3 regions of the Serratia sp. FDAARGOS_506 genome follow, and region 3 is predicted to be linked to each of the others. Evidence: predicted binding sites of a transcription regulator. Region 3 holds the regulator's gene; each other region holds the start of a gene.
What was found. Region 3 encodes LexA, which represses DNA repair genes until DNA is damaged. Its sites were predicted from a motif close to TNCTGTATGTACATACAGNA; they were not measured.
Positions count from the first base shown of each region.

Region 1: the regulator LexA is predicted to act here: its motif matches at 3,541-3,560, upstream of uvrB (excinuclease ABC subunit UvrB).
Region 2: the regulator LexA is predicted to act here: its motif matches at 2,384-2,403, upstream of dinB (DNA polymerase IV).

Region 1 covers NZ_CP033831.1:2,730,006-2,735,578, reverse strand. The annotation lists gene yvcK (uridine diphosphate-N-acetylglucosamine-binding protein YvcK) at 129-1,046, shown strand; gene EGY12_RS13290 (VF530 family DNA-binding protein) at 1,053-1,319, opposite strand; gene uvrB (excinuclease ABC subunit UvrB) at 1,420-3,432, opposite strand; gene EGY12_RS13280 (hypothetical protein) at 3,964-4,146, opposite strand; gene EGY12_RS13275 (ATP-binding cassette domain-containing protein) at 4,540-5,262, shown strand; gene bioD (dethiobiotin synthase) at 5,288-5,573, opposite strand, start outside.
Region 2 covers NZ_CP033831.1:2,373,358-2,378,930, forward strand. The annotation lists gene nqrF (NADH:ubiquinone reductase (Na(+)-transporting) subunit F) at 1-42, shown strand, start outside; gene EGY12_RS11440 (FAD:protein FMN transferase) at 43-1,074, shown strand; gene nqrM ((Na+)-NQR maturation NqrM) at 1,082-1,309, shown strand; gene EGY12_RS11450 (glycerophosphodiester phosphodiesterase family protein) at 1,342-2,235, opposite strand; gene dinB (DNA polymerase IV) at 2,419-3,480, shown strand; gene pepD (beta-Ala-His dipeptidase) at 3,522-4,982, opposite strand; gene gpt (xanthine phosphoribosyltransferase) at 5,321-5,573, shown strand, end outside.
Region 3 covers NZ_CP033831.1:1,032,312-1,037,884, forward strand. The annotation lists gene zur (zinc uptake transcriptional repressor Zur) at 1-45, shown strand, start outside; gene EGY12_RS05195 (CsbD family protein) at 148-357, opposite strand; gene dinF (MATE family efflux transporter DinF) at 673-2,010, opposite strand; gene lexA (transcriptional repressor LexA) at 2,113-2,721, opposite strand; gene EGY12_RS05210 (diacylglycerol kinase) at 2,824-3,192, opposite strand; gene plsB (glycerol-3-phosphate 1-O-acyltransferase PlsB) at 3,341-5,573, shown strand, end outside.

The sequences.
Region 1 (5,573 bases), 1.7 Mb from region 3:
GGTAAACCATGATAAACATCAGTTGCGCGGACGAATTGACCGGAATCACGCAAATGACACTCTTATCGCGTTTTTATGCCGGATCCGCTACCTTATGCGGGCAGTTCAGCCCCTTTGTAAGGAAATTTATGCGTAATCGTACCCTGGCCGATCTCGACCGCGTGGTGGCGTTAGGCGGCGGACACGGCCTGGGCCGTGTGATGTCGGCCCTGTCGTCCTTAGGCTCCCGCCTGACCGGCATCGTCACCACTACCGACAACGGCGGCTCCACCGGCCGCATCCGCCGTTCGGAAGGCGGCATTGCCTGGGGCGATACCCGTAACTGTCTCAACCAGCTGATCACCGAACCGAGCGTCGCCTCGGCGATGTTCGAATACCGCTTCAGCGGCAACGGCGAACTGGCCGGCCACAACCTCGGCAACCTGATGCTGAAAGCGCTGGATCATCTTAGCGTTCGCCCGCTGGAAGCGATAAACCTGGTGCGCAGCCTGCTGAAGGTCGACGCGGCGCTGATTCCGATGTCGGAGCAACCGGTAGATTTGATGGCGCACGATCACGAAGGCAATCACGTTTACGGTGAAGTGAATGTCGATCAGCTGACCCATATGCCGCAGGAGCTGATGCTGTCGCCGCCGGTCAACGCCACGCGCGAAGCGCTGGACGCCATCGCGCAGGCTGACGTGATCCTGATCGGACCGGGCAGTTTCCTCACCAGCCTGATGCCGCTGCTGCTGCTGGACGATCTCACCCAGGCACTGCGTCGCAGCAGCGCCAGCATGATCTATATCGGCAACCTCGGCCGCGAGCTGAGCGTGGCCGCCGCGGCGCTGTCGTTAAAGGATAAGCTGACGCTGATGGAAGATAAGATCGGCCGCCCGATGATCGATGCCCTGATCGTCGGCCCGGCGGTAGACGCCAGTGAAGTGCAGGATCGGGTCGTGATTCAACAGCCGCTGGAAGCGAGCGACATCCCTTATCGCCACGATCGCCAACTGCTGCGCCAGGCGCTGGATCGGGCGCTGGTGGAGCTGGCCGCCCGCCGCTGACCGAATTTAACCGTCTCGCCCGCGCAGCCAGGGATTATCGCTGGCTGGGGCGGGGTGGCTGACCATATCGATATACAGATCTTCTACCTCTTTGCGCGCCCAGGGCGTGCGACGCAAAAACTTCAGGCTGGACTTGATGCTCGGATCGCTGCGGAAGCAGTTGATGCGAATGCGCGCCCCCAGCTCGGACCAACCGTAGTGATCCACCAGTTTATTCAGCAGTTGTTCCAGCGTCACGCCGTGCAGCGGGTCTTTGGACTGGTGTTGACTCATGTTCGATACTCTTCGTGGTCAGATCGGGCCGCACACCTTAACAGCTTTGGCACGGCCGACAAGGAATTTCGACGCCCGCAGCGCGGGCGCCATCCAACGGTCAGGAAATCGCGATGAACTGTTCGCGCAGCTGATGGATCTCGTCGCGCAGGGCAGCCGCCTGCTCGAATTCCAGGTTTTGCGCGTGAGTGTACATTTGCGCCTCCAGATCGCGGATTTTCTGATCCAGCGCTTTCGGCGTAAGGTTCTGAAGCTGAGCGCCGCCGTCCACCGCCTTGCCCTTGCCTTTGCTCTTGGCGCGGTTGACCGGCTGGCCGATCTGCAGAATATCGCCGATCTTCTTGTTCAGCCCCTGCGGCACGATGCCGTTGGCTTCGTTGTAGGCCTGCTGCTTGGCGCGGCGCCGCTCGGTTTCGCCGATCGCCTTGGCCATCGAGTCGGTGATGCGATCGCCATACAGGATCGCCTTGCCGTTCAGGTTACGCGCCGCGCGGCCGATGGTCTGGATCAGCGAACGCTCGGAACGCAGGAAGCCTTCCTTGTCGGCGTCCAGAATCGCCACCAGCGACACCTCAGGCATGTCGAGCCCCTCACGCAACAGGTTGATGCCCACCAGCACGTCAAACTCGCCCAGACGCAGGTCACGGATGATTTCGACCCGTTCCACGGTATCGATGTCCGAGTGCAGGTAGCGCACGCGCTCGCCATGCTCTTCCAGGTATTCGGTCAGGTCTTCCGCCATGCGTTTGGTCAGGGTGGTCACCAGCACGCGCTCGTTGATCGCCGCGCGCTTGCGGATCTCGGAGAGCAGATCGTCCACCTGGGTGGTGACCGGCCTCACTTCCACGATCGGATCCAGCAACCCGGTCGGCCGCACCACCTGATCGATCAGATCGCCGCCGGATTTCTCCAGTTCATATTTGCCCGGCGTCGCGGAAACATAGATGGTCTGCGGCGCCAGCGCCTCGAATTCCTCGAAGCGCAAGGGGCGGTTGTCCAGCGCCGACGGCAGGCGGAAGCCGTACTCCACCAGCGTTTCTTTACGCGCGCGATCGCCCTTGAACATCGCGCCGATCTGCGGAATGGTGACGTGGGATTCGTCGACCACCAGCAGGCCGTCCGCCGGCAGGTAGTCGAACAGCGTCGGCGGTGGCTCGCCCTCGGCGCGCCCGGACAGGTAGCGCGAGTAGTTTTCGATCCCCGAGCAGTAACCCAGCTCGTTCATCATCTCCAGATCGAACTGGGTGCGCTGCGTCAGGCGCTGCTCTTCCAGCAGCTTGTTGTTGGCCAGCAGCACCTTGCGACGGTCCGCCAGATCGACCTTGATCTCTTCCATCGCCTGCATGATCCGCTCGCGCGGCGTCACGTAGTGCGATTTCGGGTAGATGGTAAAACGCGGCACCACCTGCTCGATCTGCCCGGTCAGCGGATCGAACAGCGACAGCCGCTCCACTTCGTCGTCGAACAGCTCGACGCGCAGCGCCAGCTCGTCCGATTCCGCAGGGTAGATGTCGATTACCTCGCCGCGCACGCGGAAGGTGGCGCGCTGGAAGGCCTGATCGTTGCGGGAATACTGCAGCTCCGCCAGCCGGCGCAAAATGGATCGTTGATCGATGATCATGCCTTGAGTCAGGTGCAGCATCATCTTCAGGTAAAGATCCGGATCGCCCAGGCCGTAGATCGCCGACACCGACGCCACCACCACCACGTCGCGCCGCTCCAGCAGCGCCTTGGTGGCGGAAAGGCGCATCTGCTCGATGTGCTCGTTCACCGAAGCGTCTTTTTCAATGAAGGTGTCGGAGCTGGGCACGTAGGCTTCCGGCTGGTAGTAGTCGTAGTAAGAGACGAAGTATTCCACCGCATTCTCCGGGAAAAACTCTTTCATCTCGCCGTACAGCTGCGCCGCCAGCGTCTTGTTCGGCGCCAGCACCATGGTCGGCCGATTCAGATCGGCTATCACGTTGGCGATGGTGAATGTCTTGCCCGAACCGGTTACCCCCAGCAGCGTCTGGTGCGCCAGGCCGTCTTCCAGCCCCTCTTCCAGTTTGCGGATGGCTTCCGGCTGATCGCCGGCCGGTTTGAACTCTGAATGCAGTTTGAAAAGTTTACTCATTGCTCGGCTACCCTGTGGAGATGCGCGCGCTCAGGCGGCCCGCCGGCTCTGCGCCGGGCATGGCCCCTAATTATGGAAAGTGTCGGCAATTTGCGCCAGTGCCCATGATACTGGATATAAAACCAGCTTCAAGCGGATTCGTCACTGCGCCCGGCGCCGCGGCAACGCGGTTGCACCGTGGCGTTACAGCCCGGTGACATTTTTATTGTCAATAACAGATTTATCCCCAGAACATGCCGCGAATTAACTTATTGTTAGCACGGCGTCGAAAAATCATACATAGAGACCTGATCAATGCCCTTGCGTCTTGATTTTAATTAAATTACTGATATTTAATGACATTAACAAAAAGACGAGAATGCGGACAAAGCGAACAGAACCCGCGTCGGCTCTCGCTTTACAGCGTTTTTCTAAATCTAATACACAAGGTTATCCACAGGAATAGTGGATAACTCTCACCGCCCCGCCCGGGGCGGGAGTTACAGAAAGAAAGCTTTTCGCCCTTTACACTCACCAAAATGCCTTTTTTAGTTATTTTTTCATAAAAATATCGCTTTGTTTATGCCGATTAATACTAAAAATCCCCATTGCCAAAATCGCATTGTCCCCTTTCACGCGGATCGCTCTTGACGGCGGCGCAACGCCTTGCACCATCTTCTCACCGAAGAGCACCATGAGAGTGCAAAAAACGTCCGGGTTAACTTCCCTGCGCATTTTCAGGCCGCCACGGCAGCGCGCGTCAGGCCTGACCAGCGGTTAACAAGGTGGTAACAATCCCCGTTTTCACCCGGCGGCAAAAACTGGCCTGGGAGTTGCTTCATATTCCTGCGTATAAACGCGGTGCGGCAGCATGATGCACTGCCTGCCGCGGCACATGACCGCCGCAGTGCTATCGCCCGTAAAAGCGCAAGAACGACACCAAGTCGTCACAAGCGTCGTTTTTAACGACATATTGACTGTCATTCCGTCCACCGCAGACCTTGCTCTGGCTCATTAGACGGACGGCATTTTGTTCCAGACATTACCACACTCGGGAAATCCGCCGCCCATGCGGCCTTTGCAGTCCCCGCCAACGAGTGAAACGGGCGTCTATGAGGAGAATGTCAAATGCTGAACCTGAGATCGGTCAATCAATTTTACGGGCAGAACCACACCCTGTGGGACATCAACCTGGAGCTGCCGCGTGGCCAGTGTACCGTGCTGCTTGGGCGCAACGGCGTGGGCAAAACCACGCTGGTCAACTGCATCATGGGGCATCTGCCTGTAGTGAGCGGCAGCATGACCTGGCAGCCGGCGGATCAGCCGCCGCAAAACCTGCTGCTGCAGCCGATGGAGCGCCGCGCCGCACTCGGCATCAGCCACGTACCCCAGGGGCGGCAGCTCTTCTCGCAGCTGAGCGTGGAGGAGAATCTGCAGGTGGCGCAAATGGCCGGGCGCGGCGCCCCTCGCCGCATTCCGCCGCTGATCTACAGCCTGTTCCCCCATCTGCGCCAGATGCGCGCACGCCGCGCCGGCGATCTTTGCTTGGGCGCCCAACGCCAGCTGGCGATTGCTCGTGCGCTGGCCCAAGAGCCGGCGCTGCTGATCCTCGACGAACCGACGGCGGGCGTGCCGCCCTCGATCGCCGCCGACATAGGCAACGTGATCCGCCGGCTCAACCGCGAATTAGGCATGACCATTTTACTGGTGGAACATCAGTTAGCGTTCGTGCGCCGGGTGGCGGACCGCTTTTGCCTGTTGGACAGCGGGCGCACTGTGGCGCACGGTGCGCTGGCGCAGCTGGATGAGGCGTTGATCGGTACCGAGCTGGCGGGACAGGAAGGAGGATGAGGGGGAAAGCCCCCTCATTGAGCGTTTATAACAGGCTGACATCCAGATACTGCCCCAACGGCGCCCGTTCGGCCTGAGGCAGGTGCGGGATTTCGCCCAGCAGCGGTGCCGGCAGCATGCGGCGCAGCGTAGCCAGATATTCCTGATGCCGCCGCCCCGGCGGCGTCACGTCGTTGGCGATCCAACCGGCCAGCGTCAGCCCCGCCTGTCGCACCGCCTGCGCTGTCAGCACCGCGTGGTTGATGCAGCCCAGTTTAATGCCCACCACCAAGATCACCGGCAGTTGCTCCTGCTGCACCCAGTCGGCGAAG
Region 2 (5,573 bases), 1.3 Mb from region 3:
GTCGAAGACGAAAACATCATGCTGGATGACTTTGGTGGCTAAATGCGCGCATTGGCGATGAAGAACTGGCTGACGGGCGTGGCGCTGAGCGCCACCCTGCTGCTGACCGGCTGCGGGCCGGAACAGGTGGATCTGACGGGTAAAACCATGGGCACCTCGTATTCGATCCGTTACGTGACCGGCGACGACACGCCGTCGGCGCGCGAGATGCAGGCGGAGATCGACAAACGGCTGGAACAGGTGAACGACCAGATGTCCACCTACCGACCGGACTCCGAGTTGAGCCGCTTCAACGCCAGCCGCGATATTGACCGGCCGTTCCCGGTTTCGCCGGCGACCGCCGTGGTAGTGCGCGAAGCGTTGCGCATCAACCGCGTGACCGATGGCGCGCTGGACGTGACCGTCGGGCCGCTGGTCAACCTGTGGGGCTTCGGCCCGGAAGGGCGGCCGGACAAAGTGCCGAGCGAGGCGGAGCTGGCGCACCGCCGCGCCTGGACCGGCGCCGATAAACTGACGGTGCAGGGCAGCGCGCTGGTGAAAAGTATCCCCGAGCTGTATGTCGATCTGTCGTCGATCGCCAAAGGATACGGCGTGGACGTGGTGGCGGAGTATCTGCAATCGCAACATGTGCAAAATTACATGGTGGACATCGGTGGTGAAGTCCGCACCCGCGGGCGCAACGGCGAGCAAAAGCCGTGGCGCATCGCCATCGAGCGCCCGACCGCCGGTGCGCAGCAGCAGGCGCAGTTGGTGATCCAGCCAGGGGAGATGTCGATCGCCACCTCGGGTGACTATCGCAACTACTTCGAGCAGGACGGGGTGCGCTATTCGCACACCATCGATCCTATCACCGGCCGGCCGATCAACCACCGCCTGGTGTCGATCACCGTGCTGAGCCCGACCTGTATGACCGCCGACGGTCTGTCCACCGGCCTGAACGTGATGGGGCCGGAGCGCGGCCTGGCGCTGGCCAATCTGCTCGGTATCCCGGTGTTCATGATCGTGAAAACCGCCGACGGGTTTGAGGAGCGTTATTCGGACGCGTTCAAACCCTATCTGAAAAAGAGTTCGTGAGGTTGCTATGCTGACGGTATTCGCCGCCACCTTCGTGTTGTTCCTGCTGATCGTCGGCGGGATGTCGCTGGGTTACGTGTTCAAGCGCAAAAGCCTGCAGGGCAGCTGCGGCGGCATCACCGCATTGGGGATGGAGAAAGTCTGCGACTGCCCGGAGCCCTGCGATGCGCGCAAAAAGCGTGAAGCCAAAGCGGCACAGCGGCGCGAGCAGCTGGAAAAGCACCGTATTCTATAGCTATAGCGAAAACCCGGCCTTGGCCGGGTTTTTTACTTCGCCTTGCGGAAGTTTTTCGCCTCGGCCGGTGAGTTGACCATCACGCCGTCGGCGCCCAGCGCCAGCGCCTGCTGATACTCCTGCGGTGAGTTGACGCCGAACAGGATGATGTGCGCCGGGCCCTGCGAGCGGAAGCAGTCCATCGACTCTTTATCCCAGGTCAGAAACGCCTTCGAACGCCCTTCACCGAGGGTATATTTCTCCACCACTTCCACCTCGCGCTTCAGTTCCAGCCCGTACCAGCGCGGCTGCCGGTTATCCGGCTTGACGTCGCACTGATGCGCCATAGTGATATTGGCCAGCAGCGTGCGGGTCTCGTCGCGGCTTTCGAAGCGCGGGATGGCCGGCGGCAGCGCCTGCAGGTATTTGGCGTCGGTGGAGTAGACGCGGATGCGGTTCAGGCTGTCGGTGCTTTCCAGCGTCGCCAGCAGCGCCTGGCCAAACTGCGCCGGGTCGGCGTCCGGGGATTTGATGTCCAGATAGAAAGTCACGCGCGGGAAGGCCTTCAACACCTCGTCCAGCCGCGGAATGCCGATGCCCTGGCTGCGGAACGGGTGCTCATCCCCCCTGGCGAAGGCCCAGCCGGCGTCGGTCTCGGCCAGCTGCGCTGCGGTATAGGCAGAAACCGGGCCCTGCCGGTTAGTCAACGCTTTCAGATCCGAAGGGCGATACAGCACGATGACGCCGTCTTTGGATTCTTGCAGGGTGATCCAGATGGCGTCGGCGCCGTTTTTCAGCGCGGTTTCGATGGCGATGCGGGTGTTCTCCGGCGCATCGGCGGTGCCGCCGCGGTGGGCGACGATCGCCGGCGCGTGACCGGCGGCGCTGGCCGCCAGCGCGCTCAGCGACAGCGCGGAAGCCAGCAGCAAATAAGAAAATCTGATCATGTAGGGTACCTTGTCGTTATCGTTGTGGTGAGCCGCACGGGATGGCGGAAATCATACTATTGAAAAATTAAGCTTTTTTAACAACGCGGAAATATCTGGCGGAAACGGTGCTTTCGTCGAACCCTGCGGCCTTGAGCTTTCGGTATGTGACTGTATACTTATACAGTGTTACTGGAGGGTGCGATGCGTAAAATCATTCATGTCGATATGGACTGCTTCTTCGCGGCGGTGGAAATGCGCGACGATCCCAGCCTGCGCGATATCCCGCTGGCGATTGGCGGCAGTGCCGATCGGCGCGGGGTGATCAGCACCGCCAACTACCCGGCGCGGCGCTACGGCGTGCACAGCGCCATGTCCACGGCGATGGCGCTCAAGCTGTGCCCGCATCTTACCCTGTTGCCGGGGCGCATGGCGGCCTACAAAGAGGCCTCGCTGCACATCCGCGAAATCTTCGCCCGCTATACCCCGCTGATCGAGCCGCTGTCGCTCGATGAAGCCTATCTCGACGTGACAGACAGCCCGCAATGCAATGGCTCGGCGACGCTGATCGCCCAGGAGATCCGCCAGGCGATCGCCGACGAACTGAACCTCACCGCCTCGGCCGGCGTCGCGCCGATCAAGTTTCTCGCCAAAATCGCCTCCGAGATGAACAAGCCGAACGGGCAATACGTGATCACGCCGGCGCAGGTGCCGGCGTTTTTGCAGCAGCTGCCGCTCAGCAAGATCCCCGGCGTCGGCAAGGTGACCGCCAAGCGCCTGGAAGAGGTGGGGCTTATCACCTGCGCCGACGTGCAGCAATATGATCTGGCGCAGCTGCTCAAGCGCTTCGGCAAGTTCGGCCGGGTGCTGTGGGAGCGGTGTCAGGGCATAGATCGGCGCGAAATCTCAGCGGAGCGGCTGCGCAAATCGGTGGGGGTGGAGCGCACACTGGCGGAAGATATTCACGACTGGGAAGACTGCGAAACGCTGATTATCGACAAACTCTATCCCGAGCTGGAGATGCGGCTGCGCAAGGTGAAGCCGGATCTGCACATCGCCAGGCAGGGCGTAAAGCTGAAGTTTCAGGATTTCCAGCAAACCACCCAGGAGCACGTATTTCCGGTGCTGAACCGGCAGGATTTGCTGGAGGTGGCGCGGCAGGCGTGGCGCGAGCGGCGCGAAGGGCGCGGAGTGCGGCTGGTGGGGCTGCACGTGACGCTGCTCGATCCGCAGCTGGAGCGGCAGCTGGCGCTGCCTTGGGAATGAAAAAGCCGGCGGTCGCCGGCTTTTTGCATTAAGCGTGCAGATTACGCGCGCTCAGGGATCGCTTTCAGCAGCGAGGTCAGCAGCTTCCAGTACAGAGAGACGCTTTCGATATGCACCTGCTCATCCGGCGAGTGCGGGCCGGTGATGGTTGGCCCGATCGATACCATGTCCATATTTGGATACGGTTTTTTAAACAGACCGCATTCCAGACCGGCGTGGATCACCATGATGTTTGGCGTCTTGTTGAACAGATCCTGATACAGCTCGCGCACCAGGTGCATTACCGGCGAGTCGGCGTCCGGCTGCCAGCCCGGGTAGCCGCCCTTCGGCGCTACCTTGGCGCCGGCCAGCTGGCCCAGCGCGGTCAGCATCTCGACCACGTAGTCTTTGCCGCTGTCGATCAGGGAGCGGATCAGGCAGATGATTTCCGCTTCGTTTTCGCTGGTGGTGACCACGCCGACGTTCAGCGAGGTTTCCACCACGCCTTTTACCGCGTCGCTCATGCGGATCACGCCGTTCGGCGTGCCGTTCAGCAGTGCCAGGAAACGCTGCTGGCTGTCGGCGGTCAGCGCCTGTGACGCGCTGGTGGTCGGCTCCAGCAGCACGGTGATGTTCTTCTCTTTGGCGGAGAGTTCGTTCTGCAGCACCGCCAGGAATTCCTGGCTCAGCGCTTTCAGGGCGTCGGCCTTGTCCGCGGGCACCGCAATCACTGCGGAGGCTTCACGCGGAATGGCGTTGCGCAGGGTGCCGCCGTTCAGATCCAGCACACGCAGATTCAGCGCCGCCGCATGGGCGAACAGGAAGCGCGCCAGCAGTTTATTGGCGTTGCCCAGCCCGACGTGGATCTCGGCGCCGGAGTGGCCGCCTTTCAGGCCCTTGAGGGTCAGCTTCAGGGTTTGGTAACCGGCCGGCACCGCTTCGCGCTGCAGCGGCAGGGTAGTGATGAAGTCGATACCGCCGGCGCAACCCATGTAGATTTCGCCTTCTTCTTCGGAATCGGTATTGATCAGGATGTCCGCCTGCAGCCAGTTCGGCTGCAGCCCGAAGGCGCCGTCCATGCCGGCCTCTTCGGTCATGGTCAGCAGCACTTCCAGCGGGCCGTGCTCAACGCTGTCGTCGGCCAGCACCGCCAGGGCGGAGGCCATGCCGATGCCGTTGTCGGCGCCCAGCGTGGTGCCGCGTGCTTTCACCCACTCGCCGGCGATATAAGGCTGGATCGGATCCTTGGCGAAGTCGTGCACGGTGTCGTTATTCTTTTGCGGCACCATGTCCAGGTGCGCCTGCAGCGCGACCGGCTTGCGATTTTCCATGCCTTTGGTGGCCGGCTTGCGCAGCAGGATATTGCCGACCTGATCGCGCTCGGCGTGCAGGTTCTTTTCTTTGGCCCAAGTGAGGATGTGCTGCGCCAGCGCTTCTTCATGATAAGAAGGGTGCGGGATAGAGCAAATCTTGGCGAAAATATCCCACAGCGGCTGTGGCGAAAGCTGAGACAATTCAGACACTATAAGTCTCCTGTGGCGGCAGGCTCCGACAGGACGGGCGTGCCGCGCGGTTAAGGTGAGTGGGCATCTGTGCGTCGTGGCACGATCATCAGAGAATATCACTTTATTTCCGGCGGTGCGCGCCCCGTATTGTGCGGTTTAAGCGCTTGATCACACGGCTTCGCTGCGGGAACGCTCGCTTTTTCAGCATCAATCACCGAAAAGCCGCGCGGCGGAAATCGCGAGGTTTTCCTCGGTACAACTGGAATTCAACGCGGCCAGTCTCTATAATCTCGCGCAACCTTTTTTCCCCTGAACTATAAAGTAAGCCGCCTCACCGCCGGCTGGGACACGATTCTATGAGCGAAAAATACGTTGTTACCTGGGATATGCTGCAAATGCACGCACGCAAGCTGGCGCACCGCCTGCTGCCTGCCGACAAATGGACGGGCATCATTGCCGTAAGCCGCGGCGGCCTGGTGCCGGCGGCTCTGCTGGCGCGCGAACTGGGCATCCGCCACGTGGATACCGTCTGCATTTCCAGCTACGACCATGACAACCAGCGCGAAATGAAAGTGCTCAAGCGCGCCGAAGGCGACGGTGAAGGTTTCA
Region 3 (5,573 bases):
GACTGCGCAGAACACGATCACAGCATCGCCATCAAGAAGAAGTAATACGAAGTCAGGTACCTCCCTGTACCTGTAGCCGGAGCGCCAGAGAATGGGGGCGACGCCGGCCTGCGCTGTGCAAGCCGCCTTCAATGGCGGCCCTGCAGATTACCAGCGGTGTTTGGTGTGATCTTCCCAGGCTTTCACCTCTTTCTCGGCCGCCTCTTTCTGGTAACCGTAGCGCTCCTGAATTTTGCCGACCAGCTGTTCGCGTTTCCCTTCGATGACCGTCAGATCGTCATCGGTCAGCTTGCCCCATTTTTCCTTCACTTTGCCTTTAATCTGCTTCCAGTTACCGTCGGCTTGATCTTTATTCATAGTCTCTCCGTTAACCTGTGGTGAATCAGTGATCCCTGTCGCCGGCCGGGATTAACCAGAAATTTTTCTGGCCGATGCCCCCTTCACCTTAAGAAGCATCGCCCCCTTTCATTTACCAGCCACATGATTCATTCTAGTTAAAAACGGAAATAAAAAAGCCAATACACAGAATAAAAAACCATTAACAAACAAAATAAAAACAAAAAACGCCAACAAACAACGAACTAAGGAGAGCAAGCCGGCGCTGTAAACATGTAAGCAAACATGAACAAAAACATAAAATAAATTAATAAATAAACCGGCAAAGCGTCCATTCTAGCGTGCAGCAAACCAGCTGCCGCGTACCTGATGACGGTGCCAAATCCAGCCCAACGCCAGGCCGCGTAACGCCAAAAACACCGCCAGTGCCAGCCAGAGTCCATGGTTACCCAGCACCGGCACGCTAAACAGTGCCAAGCCATACCCCGCCGCAGCCACCGCCATGCTGTTACGCATCTCGGCGCCGCGCGTAGCACCGATAAACATGCCATCCAGCAAATAGCACCACACCCCGACCAGCGGCAAAATGACCTGCCACGGTAAATAGTGGGCGGCTAATGCACGCAGCTCCGGCAAGGAGGTCAACGCTGCCACGATCTGCTGGCCGGTAACGGCATACACCAGGCCGAAGGCCAACGCGACCAGCCCTGCCTGCCTGCAGGCTGCGTGCCATACTTTACGCAGTTGGCTATCGTCTCGAGCACCATAGGCATGGCCCGAATGGGCCTCCACCGCATAAGCGAAACCATCGAGCGCATAGGCGGTGAACGTCAGCAAATTCATCAATACCGCATTGACCGCCACTACGTCGCTTCCCAGACGAGCACCGAAAATGGTCAGCGACGCAAAGCACAGTTGCAACAACAGTGAACGCAGCATGATGTCGCGGTTAAGCGCCAGCAGCCGACGCAGATCGCCACGCCAGGCCTGGCGCAGCATCGGCAGGGTAATACCGCGCAGGCGCATCACCCGCCATGCCAGCCACAGGCCGAGCAGCAGCGTGGCGTATTCGGCGATGGCGGTGGCCGCCGCCGCCCCCCGCACGTTCCAGCCCAGGCCCATCACCAGCCAGATATCCAGCACGATGTTCAGCAGGTTGCCGACGATCAGCAGGATCACCGGCGCACGCACGTACTGCACGCCGAGCAGCCAGCCCAGCAGCACCAGATTAGCCAGCGCCGCCGGCGCGCTCAGCCAACGGATCTCAAGAAAACGCCGCGCCTGTTCCAGCACCTCGCCATTGCCACCGACGATCCGCAGCGCCAGTTCGATCAGCGGATAGCGCAACAGGACGATCGCCACCCCGGCCAGCAGCGCCAGCAGCAGCGGTTGCATAAAGGCGCGCGCCAGCGCCTGCGGGTTCTGTGCCCCCAGCGCCTGCGCCGCCAGGCCGGTGGTGCTCATGCGCAGGAACAACAGCAGCATGAACAGGAAGCTGGTCGCCACCGCGCCAATCGCAACGCCCCCCAGGTAGATCGGGCTGTCTAGGTGGCCGATCACCGCGGTATCCACCAGCCCGAGCAGCGGCACGGTGATATTGGAGAAAATCATCGGCAGGGCCAGGCGCCACAGGGCTTTATCGGTATCGCTGGTAAAGGCGGAAATCAAGCGCATGATGAGATGTTTCCCGTAGCAGTGACGAAAAGGGCAAAGTCAGAAACAAAAACGCCCCAGAACAGGGGCGATTGATACAGGGAGGCACTGAGGGCGCGGCGATTAAATCCAGTCGCCGTTGCGAATCACCCCCACCGCCAGCCCTTCGATAGTGAAATTCTGCTGACGCAGATCGACCACGATCGGTTGGAATTCGTTGTTCTCCGGTAGCAGTTCAACCACGTTGCCGTGCTTCTTCAGACGTTTGACCGTGACTTCATCTTCGATGCGCGCCACCACGACCTGGCCGTTGCGCACGTCTTGCGTCTTGTGCACCGCCAGCAGATCGCCGTCCAGAATGCCGATGTCACGCATCGACATGCCGTTCACCCGCAGCAGGAAATCGGCGCTCGGTTTAAACAGGGAAGGATCCACCTGGTAGTGCCCTTCAATGTGCTGCTGCGCCAGCAGCGGCTCGCCGGCGGCGACGCGGCCGATCAGCGGCAGCCCTTCTTCTTCTTCCATCAGCAGGCGGATACCGCGCGAGGCACCGGAGACGATTTCGATCACGCCTTTGCGTGCCAGCGCCTTCAGGTGTTCTTCGGCGGCGTTAGGTGAGCGGAACCCCAGACGCATCGCGATCTCGGCACGCGTTGGCGGCATGCCCGTTTGCGAAATATGATCGCGAATCAGATCGTAGACCTCTTGCTGTCTGGTAGTTAGTGCTTTCATTCCGCCCCCTGTTTGTTTATACAGTCTTGCTGTGAGTATATACAGGTAAGCGCAGATTGGGAACCAAAGAATAAATAAAAATCAGTCAGTAGGCGCTTTGCGTCAGCCGAAACGCTGCCACAAGACCGTGCCCCAAACGAACAGCGCCAGCACGATCGCCAGCGACACCGCCGCCGACCCCATGTCTTTGGCCCGGCCGGACAGCTCGTGATGTTCGCTGCCGATGCGATCCACCACCGCCTCGATCGCGCTGTTCAGGATCTCGACGATCATCACCAGCGCTACCGATCCGATCAATAAAATGCGCGCTATCGCACCCACATCCAGCCAGACAGCCAGTATGATAGCCAGAACGGTGACCACCAGTTCCTGGCGGAAAGCCGCTTCGTGCTGCCAGGCGGCGGAAAGCCCTTTATAGGAATAGCCGGCGGCCTTGATGATGCGGGTCAGTCCGGTTGCTTGGTTTGCCATGTTTTCGTGCCTTTCTCAGAGGTCGGTCATAATAAAAAGAGTCTAGAACAGTCCGCGCTGACGGCTCTCGGTTTTCGAACACCACAGATCTGCTACCCGGTTTCTGGTATGCTTGCGGCGCATTGCTAACAAGAGGCTTCACGTTGTTATGTCAGGTTGGCGTAAAATTTATTATAAAATATTGAATTTACCACTTAAATTGTTGGTAAGAAGTAAGGTCATCCCTTCAGATCCGGTTACCGAGCTAGGGTTGGATCCCTCACGGCCGATTTTGTATGTTTTGCCTTACAATTCCAAGGCGGATTTGCTGACGCTGCGCACCCAGTGCCTGGCGCAGGATCTGCCCGATCCGCTCAACTCGCTGGAGATCGACGGCACCGTGCTACCGAGCTACGTGTTCATTCACGACGGCCCGCGCGTGTTCCGCTATTACACCCCGAAAGAAGAGTCGGTAAAGCTGTTCCACGACTATCTGGATCTGCACCGCAGCAACCCGGATCTCGACATTCAGATGCTGCCGGTTTCGGTGATGTTCGGCCGCTCGCCGGGCCGCGAAGGCCACGGCACGCCGCACCTGCGTCTGTTGAACGGCGTGCAGAAATTCTTTGCCGTGCTGTGGCTCGGCCGCGACAGCTTCGTGCGTTTCTCCAATACCGTTTCGCTGCGCCGCATGGCCACCGAGCACGGCACGGATAAAACCATCGCGCAGAAACTGGCGCGCGTGGCGCGCATGCACTTCTCGCGTCAGCGCCTGGCTGCGGTAGGCCCGAGCCTGCCGGCCCGTCAGGATCTGTTCAACAAGCTGTTGGCGTCCAAAGCGATCGAAAAAGCGGTCGAAGACGAAGCCCGCAGCAAGAAGATCTCGCACGAGAAAGCCCAGCAGAACGCCATCGCGCTGATGGAAGAGATCGCCGCCGACTTCTCCTACGAAACCGTGCGCCTGTCCGATCGCGTGCTGAGCTGGACCTGGAACCGGCTGTATCAGGGCATCAACGTCACCAACGCCGAGCGCGTGCGCCAGCTGGCGCAGGACGGCCACGAGATCGTCTACGTGCCCTGCCACCGCAGCCACATGGACTACCTGCTGCTGTCCTACGTGCTGTATCACCAGGGCCTGGTGCCGCCGCACATCGCCGCGGGCATCAACCTCAACTTCTGGCCGGCCGGCCCGATCTTCCGCCGTCTTGGCGCATTCTTCATCCGCCGCACCTTCAAGGGCAACAAGCTGTACTCGACGGTGTTCCGCGAATACCTCGGCGAGCTGTTCACCCGCGGCTACTCGGTGGAATACTTCGTGGAAGGCGGCCGTTCCCGCACCGGGCGTCTGCTGGAGCCGAAGACCGGCACCCTGTCGATGACCATCCAGGCGATGCTGCGCGGCGGCACCCGCCCGATCACGCTGGTGCCGATTTACATCGGTTACGAACACGTGATGGAAGTGGGCACCTACGCCAAAGAGCTGCGCGGCGCCACCAAGGAAAAAGAGAGCCTGCCGCAGATGCTGCGCGGCCTGCGTAAGCTGCGCAACCTGGGCCAGGGTTACGTCAACTTCGGCGAGCCGCTGCCGTTGACCGCTTACCTCAACCAGCACGTGCCGCAGTGGCGCGAGTCTATCGATCCGATCGAAGCCCAGCGCCCAAGCTGGCTGACGCCGACGGTCAACGATCTGGCCGGCCAGATCATGGTGCGCATCAACAATGCCGCCGCGGCCAACGCCATGAACCTGTGTTCCACCGCGCTGCTGGCTTCGCGTCAGCGTTCGCTGACCCGCGAACAGCTGGTCGAACAACTCGAGTGCTACCTGCAGCTGATGCGCAACGCGCCTTACGCGCGTGACGTCACCGTGCCGACGCAAACGCCGGACGAGCTGCTGGATCACGCGTTGAACATGAACAAGTTCGAGGTGGAGAAAGACAGCATCGGCGACATCATCATCCTGCCGCGCGAGCAGGCGGTGCTGATGACCTATTACCGCAACAACATCCACCACCTGCTGGTGCTGCCGTCGCTGATAGCCAGCATCGTGATGCATCATCGCCGGGTGTCGCGCGCCGAACTGCTGCGCCAGATCGGCATGATTTACCCGATGCTGAAAGCCGAGCTGTTCCTGCATAACGACAAGGAACAGTTGCCGGAAGTTCTGCAGCCGGTGATCGACGAGCTGATCCGTCAGCAGTTGATCTGCGATAAAGGCGACGAGCTGGTGCTGAATCCGGCGCGCATTCGCCCGCTGCAGCTGCTGGCCGCCGGGGTGCGCGAAACCCTGCAGCGCTACGCCATCACCATGTCGATCCTCAGCGCCAACCCGAGCATCAACCGCGGCGCGCTAGAGAAAGAGAGCCGCATCATGGCGCAGCGTCTGTCGGTGCTGCACGGCATCA